Regions from separate parts of the Allobosea sp. 05T439 genome, predicted to be linked through region 2. Evidence: predicted binding sites of a transcription regulator. Region 2 holds the regulator's gene; the other holds the start of a gene.

Region 1 (5,109 bases), on a different contig from region 2:
ACGACATTGACCCAGATCAGGGCCCAGATCAGGGCATCGACGCCGCGCACGGTGTCGAGCGAGCGGCGCGCCAGGAAATGGATGACGCGGTTGGCGACGACGTTCTTGGCTGCGAGGAAGCCGAGCGGGAAGGCGAGGATCGCGGCGAGGATGGTGCCGAGAAAGGCGATGGCGATGGTCTCGAACAGCGCTTTCACGAAGATCACGGCGCGGGCCGCAGAGCCGGGATCCGGCGGCAGCATCAGCACGACGAATGTGCCGAGATTGCCGATGCCGGTGATGATCTTCCAGAACGAGACTTCCAGTGTGGTCAGGCCATAGAGGAAGAGGCCGAGCAGGGCGGCAACGACCGCGATGGTGGTCAGGCGTGTCTTCAGCGAGCCGTCGATGGCGCCTTGATGGCGACGGACGAGATCGGCGCGCTCGGTGGCGTTGAGGGCGAGGCTCATGAGCGGTGCTCCAGGCTGAGCAGGGCGTGGCGCAGACGCTCGGTGCCGTAGTCGATCAGCATGACGGTGACGATGATCAGCAGCAGGATGGCGCTGACATCGGTGAAGTAGAATTTGCGGATGGCCTCGATCAGATCCTGGCCAATGCCACCGGCCCCGACGAAGCCCATGATCGAGGCGCCGCGGACATTGATCTCGAAACGCAGCAGCGCGTAGCTGGCGAAATTGGAGAGCACCTGCGGGACGACGGCGAAGCGGATCGTCTGCCACCAGCCCGCGCCCGTCGCGGTGAGGCCGTCGACCGGCTTCATGTCGATGTTCTCGACCACCTCGGAGAAGAGCTTGCCCATTGCGCCCATGGTGTGGATCGCGATGGCGAGCACGCCCGGCAGCGGGCCGAGGCCGAAGGCGATGACGAAGATCAGCGCGAAGACGATCTCCGGCACGGTGCGGCAGAATTCGAGGAATCGGCGGGTGGCCCAGCGCAGCCAGCCGGCACGGCCGAGATTGGCGGCGGCGGAAAAGCAGAGCAGGAAGCCGCCGACGGCGCCCAGCACGGTGCCGACATAGGCAATCAACAGGGTTTGCCAGAGCAGTTTCAGCCAGCCGTTCAGGCCCCAGTACCATTCCTTGAGATCGGCACCGAGCGTGGCGAGGTGCAGGGTCGGCAGGGTCTCGAGGATGTATTTCGGGAAACGCCAGGCGTTTGCGGCGAATTTCGCGAGATCGACCTCCGAGCCGATCGCGGAGAGGGTGACGCAGGCGATGAAGATGGCGGCGCCGAGCAGGGCCTGGCGGCGCTTTGCGCCCATCTCGCGCCGATAGAGATCGGCATGGCCGCGAATGGTGGGGTCGTTGCGATCGATCGTCAGGGGCATGTTGGTTCCGTCGCGGGGTTCGCCAGTCGCGGCGGGACGCCACTCCGTCATGGCCGGGACAAACCTGGCCATGACGGTCGGCGGGTAAGCGCTTACGAAGACTTCTTCTTGCGGAGCGCGTCGACGAACTTGTTCAGTTCGATGATCGGGTCGTAGGCCTTGTTGTCGACCGCGACGAGCGGGCCCTGCTTGCCTTCATAGATCTTGTCGAAGGCGACCTTGTCCTTGGTGGCGAGGTTGAGGACGGCGTCGCGGATCGAGGCCTTGAGCGGCTCCGGCAGGTCGGAAAGATAGGCCATCGGCGAGTTCACGATCTGCTCGGACTTGTAGATGATCCGGAAATCGTCGGCCTTGACCATGTTCTTGCGGGCCATGCGCTGCAGGTTGGATTCCTGCTCGTCGTTCCACCAGTTGGCGGCGATGTCGACGGTGCCCTGGCCGAGCGCGATGACCGCGTTCTCGTGGCTGCCGGTATAGACGACCTTGCCGAAGAAGGTCTCGGGCTCGATCTTCATGCCGTCGAGCACGAAGCGCGGCACATTGTTGCCAGAGGTGGAATTGGGATCGACGAGGCCGAGATTCTTGCCCTTCAGGTCCTCGACCTTCTGATAGGGCGAGTCCTTCTTCACGTAGAAGACGGAGTGGTAGCCCTTGGTGCCGTCGAGATTGGTCTCGATCGCGAAGGCATCGACCTTGGCGCCGGTCATGCGGGCGCGGGCGAAGGAGGCGGGGCCGTACATGCCGATATGGATGTTGCCGGCGCGCTGGCCTTCGATGATCGCGGCATAGTCGTTGGCGATGCGCAGCGTCACCTTGGTGCCGAGTTCCTTCGCGAGGTAGTTGACGAAGGGGGTGTAGCGCTCGACGACGCCAGACGCGTTCTCGGACGGGATGATGGCGAAGATCAGCTCCGGATACTTGGCTTTCCAGTCCTGCGCGAAGGCGGGAGCGGCGAGCGTCGCGGCCAGGCCGGCGGCGGCGAGCGTGAGGGTATGACGACGGGTTAGCATGGTTTGCTCCTGTTGAAGGCTGTTGGCGGTCTTTTCAGGTGTGAGCGGTCCTGGCCGGGCTTGAACCCGGCTCAGGCCGCGGTCTGCTTGGCGCGCTTGGCTTCGGCGATGGCGATGGCATCGAGCGCGTCGAGCGCCTCGGCGCCGGCATCCTTGGCCTCGATGCCGTAAAGTTCGGCCGCGATCTCGCGGGTCAGCGCCTGCGGCACGTCGTCGAACACGACCTTGCCTGCGGCCATGCCGATCAGTCGGTCGCAATATTTCGCCGCGATATCGAGATCATGCAGATTGCAGATCACGGTGATGCCGTCCTCGCGATTAATGCGGAAGAGCGCATCCATCACGACCTGGGTGTTGCGCGGATCGAGCGAAGCGATCGGCTCGTCGGCGAGAATGACCTTCGGCTCCTGGACCAGGGCGCGGGCGATCGCGACGCGCTGCTGCTGGCCGCCCGAGAGGGTCTCGGCGCGCTGGGCCAGAAGATGGCCCATGTCGAGACGCTCGAGTGCGGCGATGGCGCGGATCTTGTCGTCCGGCGAGAAGCTCTTCACCAGCGTCAGGAAGGCCGAGCGGTGATTGAGCCGGCCAAGCAGGACATTGGTCAGCACGTCGAGGCGGCCGACGAGATTGAACTGCTGGAAGATCATCGCGGTGTCGCGACGCCAGGCGCGCAGTTCGGCGCCCTTCAATGCGGTGACATCGCGCTCGTCGCTGATCAGGCGGCCGGAACTCGGCTCCGCCAAGCGGTTGATCATGCGCAGCAGGGTCGACTTGCCGGCGCCGGAGCGGCCGATGACGCCGACCATTTCGCCCTTCGGGATCGACAGCGAGACATTGTCCACGGCGGCTTTGCCGCTGAAGCGCTTGGTCAGGCCTTCGATACGCAGCATGAACGGTCTTCCCATCGAGGAGCGAGCATGGCGACATCCGGACATGGGCGAGGCGCAGTCCGGAGCTCATGCTCTCTTGCAGTGCGCAAACCGGTATCGGCGACAGATGACAGGGCCGTGACAGCAGGATCGGGGGCTATGGGGCGGGGCGTCACGGAGGCTGTTGACTCGTCTGAGGCGGCGGAGTCATAAAGAACAAAATAGGAACATTTGGAGTGCCAAGACGTGAGCGATCATGCCGTCGCCGCGCTGCGGCGAAGCATTGCCGGTTTGGAAAGCGTCTCCGTCTCGCTGGGCGGGGAGGCGAGCTTCAGCCTTGGCCACGCGGCGGCCGATGCGGCGCTGGGGCCGCTGCGCCGCCATGCCCTGCACGAGATCGTGGCTGCGGCGCATCAGGCTCCGGCGGCGACGGGCTTCGTCGCCGGGCTGATCGCGCGGCTGGAGCGGCGGCCGGTCGTCTGGCTGCGGCAGGATTCCGCCGGCGCGGAAGGGGGCGAACTCTATGCGCCGGGGCTTGCAGCGTTCGGGCTCGATCCCGACCGGGTGCTTGCGGTGCGGGGGCGCGATCCGCTTGCCGTGCTGAAGGCGGCGGGCGACGCCTTTCCGCGCGGCAATGACCCGCGCTCGGGTATCGGCGCGGTGGTGATCGAGCTCGAAGGTGCGCCGGCCTGCCTCGATCTCACGGCCAGCCGGCGTCTCGTCCTGGCGGCGCGGGATGCCGGCGCGACGGCTTTTCTCCTGCGGCTGGGAAGCAGTCCTGCTCCAAGCGCGGCGACGATCCGCTGGTCGGTTTCGGCGGCGCCTTCGGAGGGGCGGATGAGAGCGCATGGGCCGGGCCGGCCGAGTTTTGCGGTCACGGTGCTGCGCAACCGGCATGGGGCGACAGGGCAGTGGGTGATGGAGTGGGACAGTCATGCGTATAGCTTCCGCGAGCCGCTTCCTGTCGCTCTGGTTCCCGCGCCTGCCCATCGACCGGATCAGACGCAGCCAGGGCGCATCCGTTCGGGCAATATCGCAGAGGCCTGGCCCGCAGCCCGGCGGGCCAGCGGATGATCCTGGTCCTCTTGTTGTGGTGGGCAAGGCGAAGGGCGCCTTCCGGCTGACGAGCCTCGATGCCGAAGCCGAACGTCTCGGCCTTCATGCGACCATGGCGCTGGCCGATGCGCGGGCGATGATCCCGCGGCTGGTCGTGGTCGAGGAGGACAGGGCGGCCGATGCGGCCCTGCTCTACGCCGTTGCCGACTGGTGCGACCGCTATACACCGCTGGTCGCGCTCGATGGCGAGGATGGATTGCTGCTCGATATCTCGGGCTGCACCCATCTCTTTGGCGGCGAGGCCGCGCTTGGCCGCGACTGCCTGCTTCGGCTGAAACGACAGGGCTTTACGCTGCGCGCCGCCATTGCCGGGACGGCGCGCGCCGCCTGGGGTGTCGCGCGCTATGGGCGCGGCGGCATCGTGCCGCCGGACGGGGAGAGCGAGGCCCTGTGGCCCTTGCCGACCGCGGCGCTTGGACTGGAGGCGGCACGGCAGCACGGGCTCGCGCGCATGGGCCTCACCCATATCGCCGATCTGGAGACGCGGCCGCGCGCGCCGCTGGCCGCCCGTTTCGGCCGCGACCTGCTCGACAGGCTCGACCAGGCGCTTGGCCGCCTGCCGCAGGCGCTGTCCCCGCGACGACCGCTGCCGGACTGTATGGCGGAGCGGCGTTTTGCCGAGCCGCTGGCGCATGAGGCCGGTATCCGGGCCGCCCTGGCCGGCCTGGAGGAAAGTCTCGCCGGCATGCTGGAAGCGCGGGGCGAAGGCGCAAGACTGTTCGAGGCGAGCTTTTTCCGCAGTGACGGGGCCGTGCGCCGTCTCGGCATCGAGACCGGGATGCCGTTG
Region 2 (5,197 bases):
GATGCGGCAGGACGATGTCGCCGCTGCGACCCGTGATCTCCTGACCGGTTCTGCGCGCAGCGCAGCATGAGCAAGCTCAGCCATCTCGACGCCAGCGGCCAGGCCCATATGGTCGATGTTGGCGACAAGGAGGAGACCTCGCGCATCGCTGTCGCCGAGGGCTGTGTCGTCATGCAGCCCGGGACCCTGGCGATCGTGCGCGATGGCGACGCCAAGAAGGGCGACGTGCTTGGCACGGCGCGCCTGGCTGGAATCATGGCCGCCAAGCGCACGCATGAACTGATCCCGCTCTGTCACCCGCTGCTGATCAGCAAGATCAGCGTCGACCTCACCCTGGACGAGACATTGCCCGGGGTGCGCGTGAGCGCTGAGGTCAAGATGAAGGGACAGACCGGCGTCGAGATGGAGGCGTTGACCGCTGTCGGCGTCGCCTGCCTCACAGTTTACGACATGGTCAAGGCGGTCGACCGGGCGATGCGGATCGAAGGCATCAGGCTCGTCCACAAGTCAGGTGGAAAATCCGGCACCTTCGATCTCCCGGAAACTGCGCGATGAGCCTCACGCCCGTCCCCGTCGCCCTGAAGGCGCTAATCGACAGCGTTCCGGCACCGACACCATCAGAAACCCTGCCACTCGCACAATGCGTAGGGCGCGTGCTCGCCGCCGACCTGCAGGCGCTTCGGACCCAGCCCCCCTTTGCCAACTCCGCAATGGACGGATACGCCGTTCGCGCAGACGATATTGCGCCGGCAAATGAATTGCGTGTCATCGGCGAATCGGCTGCCGGTCGTTCCTTCTCAGGGATGGTCCGCTCCAATGAGGCTGTTCGCATCTTCACCGGTGCTCCGATTCCGGAGGGCGCCGATACGATCTTGATTCAGGAGAATGCGGACGGCGTCGGCACTGCGACGATCCGCGTGCGCGAGGACGCCGAGCGCGGCAAGTTCGTTCGTCAGGCAGGATTGGACTTCTCCGAGGGCGAGGTGTTGCTTCTCGCCGGCAGCCGGCTCGACAGTGCGAGCCTCGGCCTCGCGGCAGCCATGGGCCACCCCATGCTCACTGTGCGTCGGAAGCCACTGGTCGCGATCCTCGCGACTGGCGACGAACTGGTCCAGCCCGGCGAGCCGGTTGGACCCGACCAGATCGTCGCGTCCAACAGTTTTGCGCTCGCCGCGCTGGTCGAGCAGGCCGGCGGCACGGCGCTCGATCTCGGGATTGCCCGCGATGATCATGCCGATCTCGCCGACAAGATTGGCCAGGCACGGAAGGCCGATGCCGATGTGCTGATCACCCTCGGAGGAGCCTCGGTAGGTGAGCACGATCTCGTCCAGGCAGCGTTGATCGGTCAAGGCATGGCGCTCGGCTTCTGGAAGATCGCCATGCGGCCGGGCAAGCCGATGATGATGGGCCGCCTCGGCCGCATGGTCGCGCTCGGCCTGCCCGGAAACCCCGTCTCGTCCATCGTTTGCGGACATCTCTTCGTCGTGCCCCTGCTCAGGACCCTCCTGGGCGTACCGGAACCGGAGCGCGATCTGAGTGAGCCTGCAATCGTCGGAAGAAATTTGCCGGCAAATGATGAGCGGCGAGACTATATGAGGTCGGAACTGACGCTCACTCCGGAAGGATGGCTGGCAACGCCCTTCGCCAAGCAGGATTCGTCGATGCTGGCCACTCTTGCCCGCGCCGACGCGCTACTCATTCGCGAATCGTTTGCTGCGCCGGCAAACAAAGGCGACAACTGCCGGATCATCCGCCTACGCTGAGCGCGCTTGCGGAACACAACGCGAACCTGTATGGTGTTCGTGCTTTGTTTCGATTCCATACAAAGAGCGCCGGCGGGAACCATGCTGACACGCAAACAGTTCGAACTGCTTCGTTTCATCCAGGAACGCCTGCGCGAGACAGGGGTGCCCCCCTCCTTCGACGAGATGAAGGACGCGCTCGATCTGCGCTCCAAGTCCGGTATCCATCGCCTGATCATGGCGCTGGAGGAGCGCGGGTTCATTCGCCGCCTTCCCAATCGAGCCCGAGCGCTGGAGATCATAAAGCTGCCCGAAGGGGCCGGCGGCCCTCAGGCGACGCGCGGACGGTTCAGCCCCTCCGTCGTCCAAGGGGGGCTTGGCAAGGTCCGGCCGATCGCACCGCCCCCGGACGAAGATGTGCGCTCCACGGTTGCGATTCCGGTCATGGGGCGGATTGCCGCCGGTACACCGATTTCCGCCATCCAGAGCCGCAGCCATACCGTGGCACTGCCTGCCGACATGCTTGGCCCCGGTGAACATTTTGCCCTCGAGGTTCGCGGCGACTCGATGGTGGAAGCCGGCATTCTCGACGGCGATACGGTGGTGATCAAGCGTCAGGACACGGCCAATACCGGGGATATCGTCGTGGCTCTGATCGATGACGAGGAAGCAACGCTGAAGCGACTGCGCAAGCGCGGCTCCTCGATCGCGCTCGAGGCTGCCAATCCCGCCTATGAGACAAGGGTGCTGGGACCGGACCGCGTCAAGATTCAGGGCCGCCTGGTCAACCTGATGCGGCGCTACTGAAGCGGCTCGTGTTCTTCGACAGCCGCCAGCGGCAAAGCCGGCGTGCTTGCAGGCCGCTCCCGCTTGCGGCTCCAGGGACGATCGACACCATCCTGCTCTGATAGATGGGCGCGCCAGCCGCCCTTGTTGCCGACAAGGGCGGTCGCGCCATCGCGCGACAATGCCCTGCGGTCGATCAGTCGTGCTGCGCACGGAGCGTTCCACGGAATCGGCGTGATGACGAGATCGGCGCGCCGACAGTCCTCGACGATGGCCAGGCGATCACGTGCAAAGGCAACGCTTCGTCCATCCTTGCTGCGGACGACACAACCCAACGTGTCGCAGGCCGCGCCTTCCCGCAGGCTGTTGTCGTCAGTCCGGCGATTATCGCCATCTGCGTTCAGCCATTGCTGCAGCACGAAGCGGCTCGGTTGCCCCGCCAGGATGACCATCGCCCCCGCGGACCAGGATGCCGGAACCATCGCGTTCGATCAGGATGTCGGGCCTGTCGGGCTTCGCTGCCACGAGCAGTCCCGCGATCAGGGGGGCGACGGCCAGGAAGCGCAGCGGTGTCGTCCAGAGCGTGATTCAGAGAAGCGCAGCGGCAAAGCATGCGAGCGCCGCGGCCCCGAATGCAGGAATGATCACCGCGGAGTGGTCGAATCCCGCAACCCAGCGCGCGGATTGCAGCACATAGTCCGAAGCGACTCCCATGAGCGCCCAAGCCGGCCAATCCAGGCCGAAGGGATAGGCGAGCACGCCGAAGACAGCGGCAGGCATGACGATCAGGGAAACGAAGGGCAAGGCGAGCGCATTGCCGAGCAGACCGAAGGGGTTGAAGGTCTGGAAGTGATAGGCACCGAACGGTGCGGTTGCGACCGTCGCCAGCACGGTCGTGACCGTGAGCCCGACCACCGCGATCCAGATCGGCCGTAGCGGCCAAGGCAGGTTCGCCGGCGCCTCGGAGTGGCCGCGATCCTCCCAGCGCTCGGCAAAGGCGATCAGCGCCGCGACAGCGCCAAAGGACATCTGGAAGCTTGGACCAAGCAGCGCGTCAGGCTCGCGCAGCAGAACGATCATCGCAGCGAGAGCCAGATTGCGCATGCTGAGCGCCGGGCGATCGACGAGAATCGCACCGAGCATGACCAATGTCATGATCAGCGAGCGCACCGTCGCGACCTCGGCTCCCGAGAAGATGCAATAAGCCGTGGCGCCGAGCATCGCGGCCAGGGCGGCGAGTTTCTTTATGGGCCAGCGCAATGCCAGCGTTTGCGATAGCGCCAGCAGGCCACGGACCAGGCCGAAGATCGTGGCGGAGGCCAGCACCATGTGAAGGCCCGAGATCGAGATGATATGATAGATTCCGGCCGCGCGGAGGTCGATATTGGTCGCCTCCGTGATGAGGCCGCGCTTGCCAGTAACCAACGACGCCGCCATCGCGCCAGCCTGCCCTCCCCCGATCCCGGCGATGCGCTCCGTCAGGGCATTGCGCGCCCGGTCGACCGTCGCGCGTATCTGAAGCTCGAGCGGTGGCTGCAAGGGTGGTGGGGCGAGCGTGATCTTTCCGGGGATGGTCCCGACTGCACCAAGCCCTCGGAAGAAGGCGTCGCGCCCGAAGTCGTAGCCACCTGGTCGCACTGGACCGGGCGGCGGCAGGAGGCGCGCGACGGCAGCGATGTGATCGCCCGGCGAAACCGAACCACCTTTGACGTTGACCCGAACCCGCCGTGGCAGGCGTTCAGGCTCCACCCCGGCAATGCCGGTCACCAGGATCACGAGGCGCGCGCCGGCGTCGCGCGCCTCGACCGATTCGACAAAGCCGGTGAGTTGTCCCACGCGCATTCGATCGAGCATCGGTGCTGCGATCGTCGCCGTGCGCCAGGCCGCGGCACCAAAGCCGGCGAAGATGGCAGCAAGGCCGACGCAAGCGAGCATGACCGGGCGTCGGGCGCGCGACAGCGCTGCCATCGCAGCGGAGACGCCAAAGCCGGAGAGCGGGACCCAGAAGGATGGCTCGCGATCAGCCGCGAAATAGAGCAGAATGCCGGCTCCCATCAGCACCGGCAGCCAGAGAAACAGCCTTCTTCGTCCGGCCTCGATCGCGATGGCGCCCAGGAAGCGCGCGCGCCATTCGGCGAGAAACAACCGAATGGCAGCGTCCTGAAACCATATCTCGGGAATGCGGAATGGTACGGCGCGAACACGCGCGCCGCGCAGCCGGCTCGGGTCTGGCGGCGCCTCGCGCATAGGCCGTCCCTCGGTCAGCCAACCAGATGCGATCTTGCGCTTAACGTCGGCCCCATCAGCATGTTACAGGGGCGGCGTCGGTTGTCATGTCCCTTCGACGTCTTGTTCCTCTGCCGCTCTGTCGGCCTCATTTCCCGTCCTGCCGGAGCCTGCCTTTCATGAGTGATGCGGTCGTTACGCGCTTCGCGCCGTCTCCAACCGGATTCCTGCATATCGGCGGCGCGCGTACCGCGCTGTTCAACTGGCTCTATGCCCGTCGCCATGGCGGCAAGATGCTGCTGCGCATCGAGGACACCGACCGCGAACGCTCGACCGAGCCGGCCATCGCGGCGATTCTCGACGGCCTGTCCTGGCTTGGCCTCGATTGGGACGGCGAGACCGTCTACCAGTTCGCCCGTGCGGCCCGGCACCGCGAGGTCGCC

The links. Region 2 encodes LexA, which represses DNA repair genes until DNA is damaged. Its sites were predicted from a motif close to TGTTCNNNNTGTGTTCNG; they were not measured.
Region 1: a site for LexA is predicted at 3,419-3,436, ahead of AC1DIO_RS00440 (ImuA family protein). Genes of this name have one in related genera too.

The regions. Positions count from the first base shown of each region.
Region 1 covers NZ_JBFTKP010000001.1:106,409-111,517, reverse strand. The annotation lists gene phnE (phosphonate ABC transporter, permease protein PhnE) at 1-449, opposite strand, end outside; gene phnE (phosphonate ABC transporter, permease protein PhnE) at 446-1,327, opposite strand; gene phnD (phosphonate ABC transporter substrate-binding protein) at 1,420-2,337, opposite strand; gene phnC (phosphonate ABC transporter ATP-binding protein) at 2,409-3,227, opposite strand; gene AC1DIO_RS00440 (ImuA family protein) at 3,453-4,280, shown strand; gene AC1DIO_RS00435 (Y-family DNA polymerase) at 4,300-5,109, shown strand, end outside.
Region 2 covers NZ_JBFTKP010000012.1:128,049-133,245, reverse strand. The annotation lists gene trpC (indole-3-glycerol phosphate synthase TrpC) at 1-70, shown strand, start outside; gene moaC (cyclic pyranopterin monophosphate synthase MoaC) at 67-555, shown strand; gene AC1DIO_RS16215 (molybdopterin molybdotransferase MoeA) at 552-1,763, shown strand; gene lexA (transcriptional repressor LexA) at 1,845-2,549, shown strand; gene AC1DIO_RS16205 (hypothetical protein) at 2,543-3,010, opposite strand; gene AC1DIO_RS16200 (ComEC/Rec2 family competence protein) at 3,117-4,775, opposite strand; gene gltX (glutamate--tRNA ligase) at 4,934-5,197, shown strand, end outside.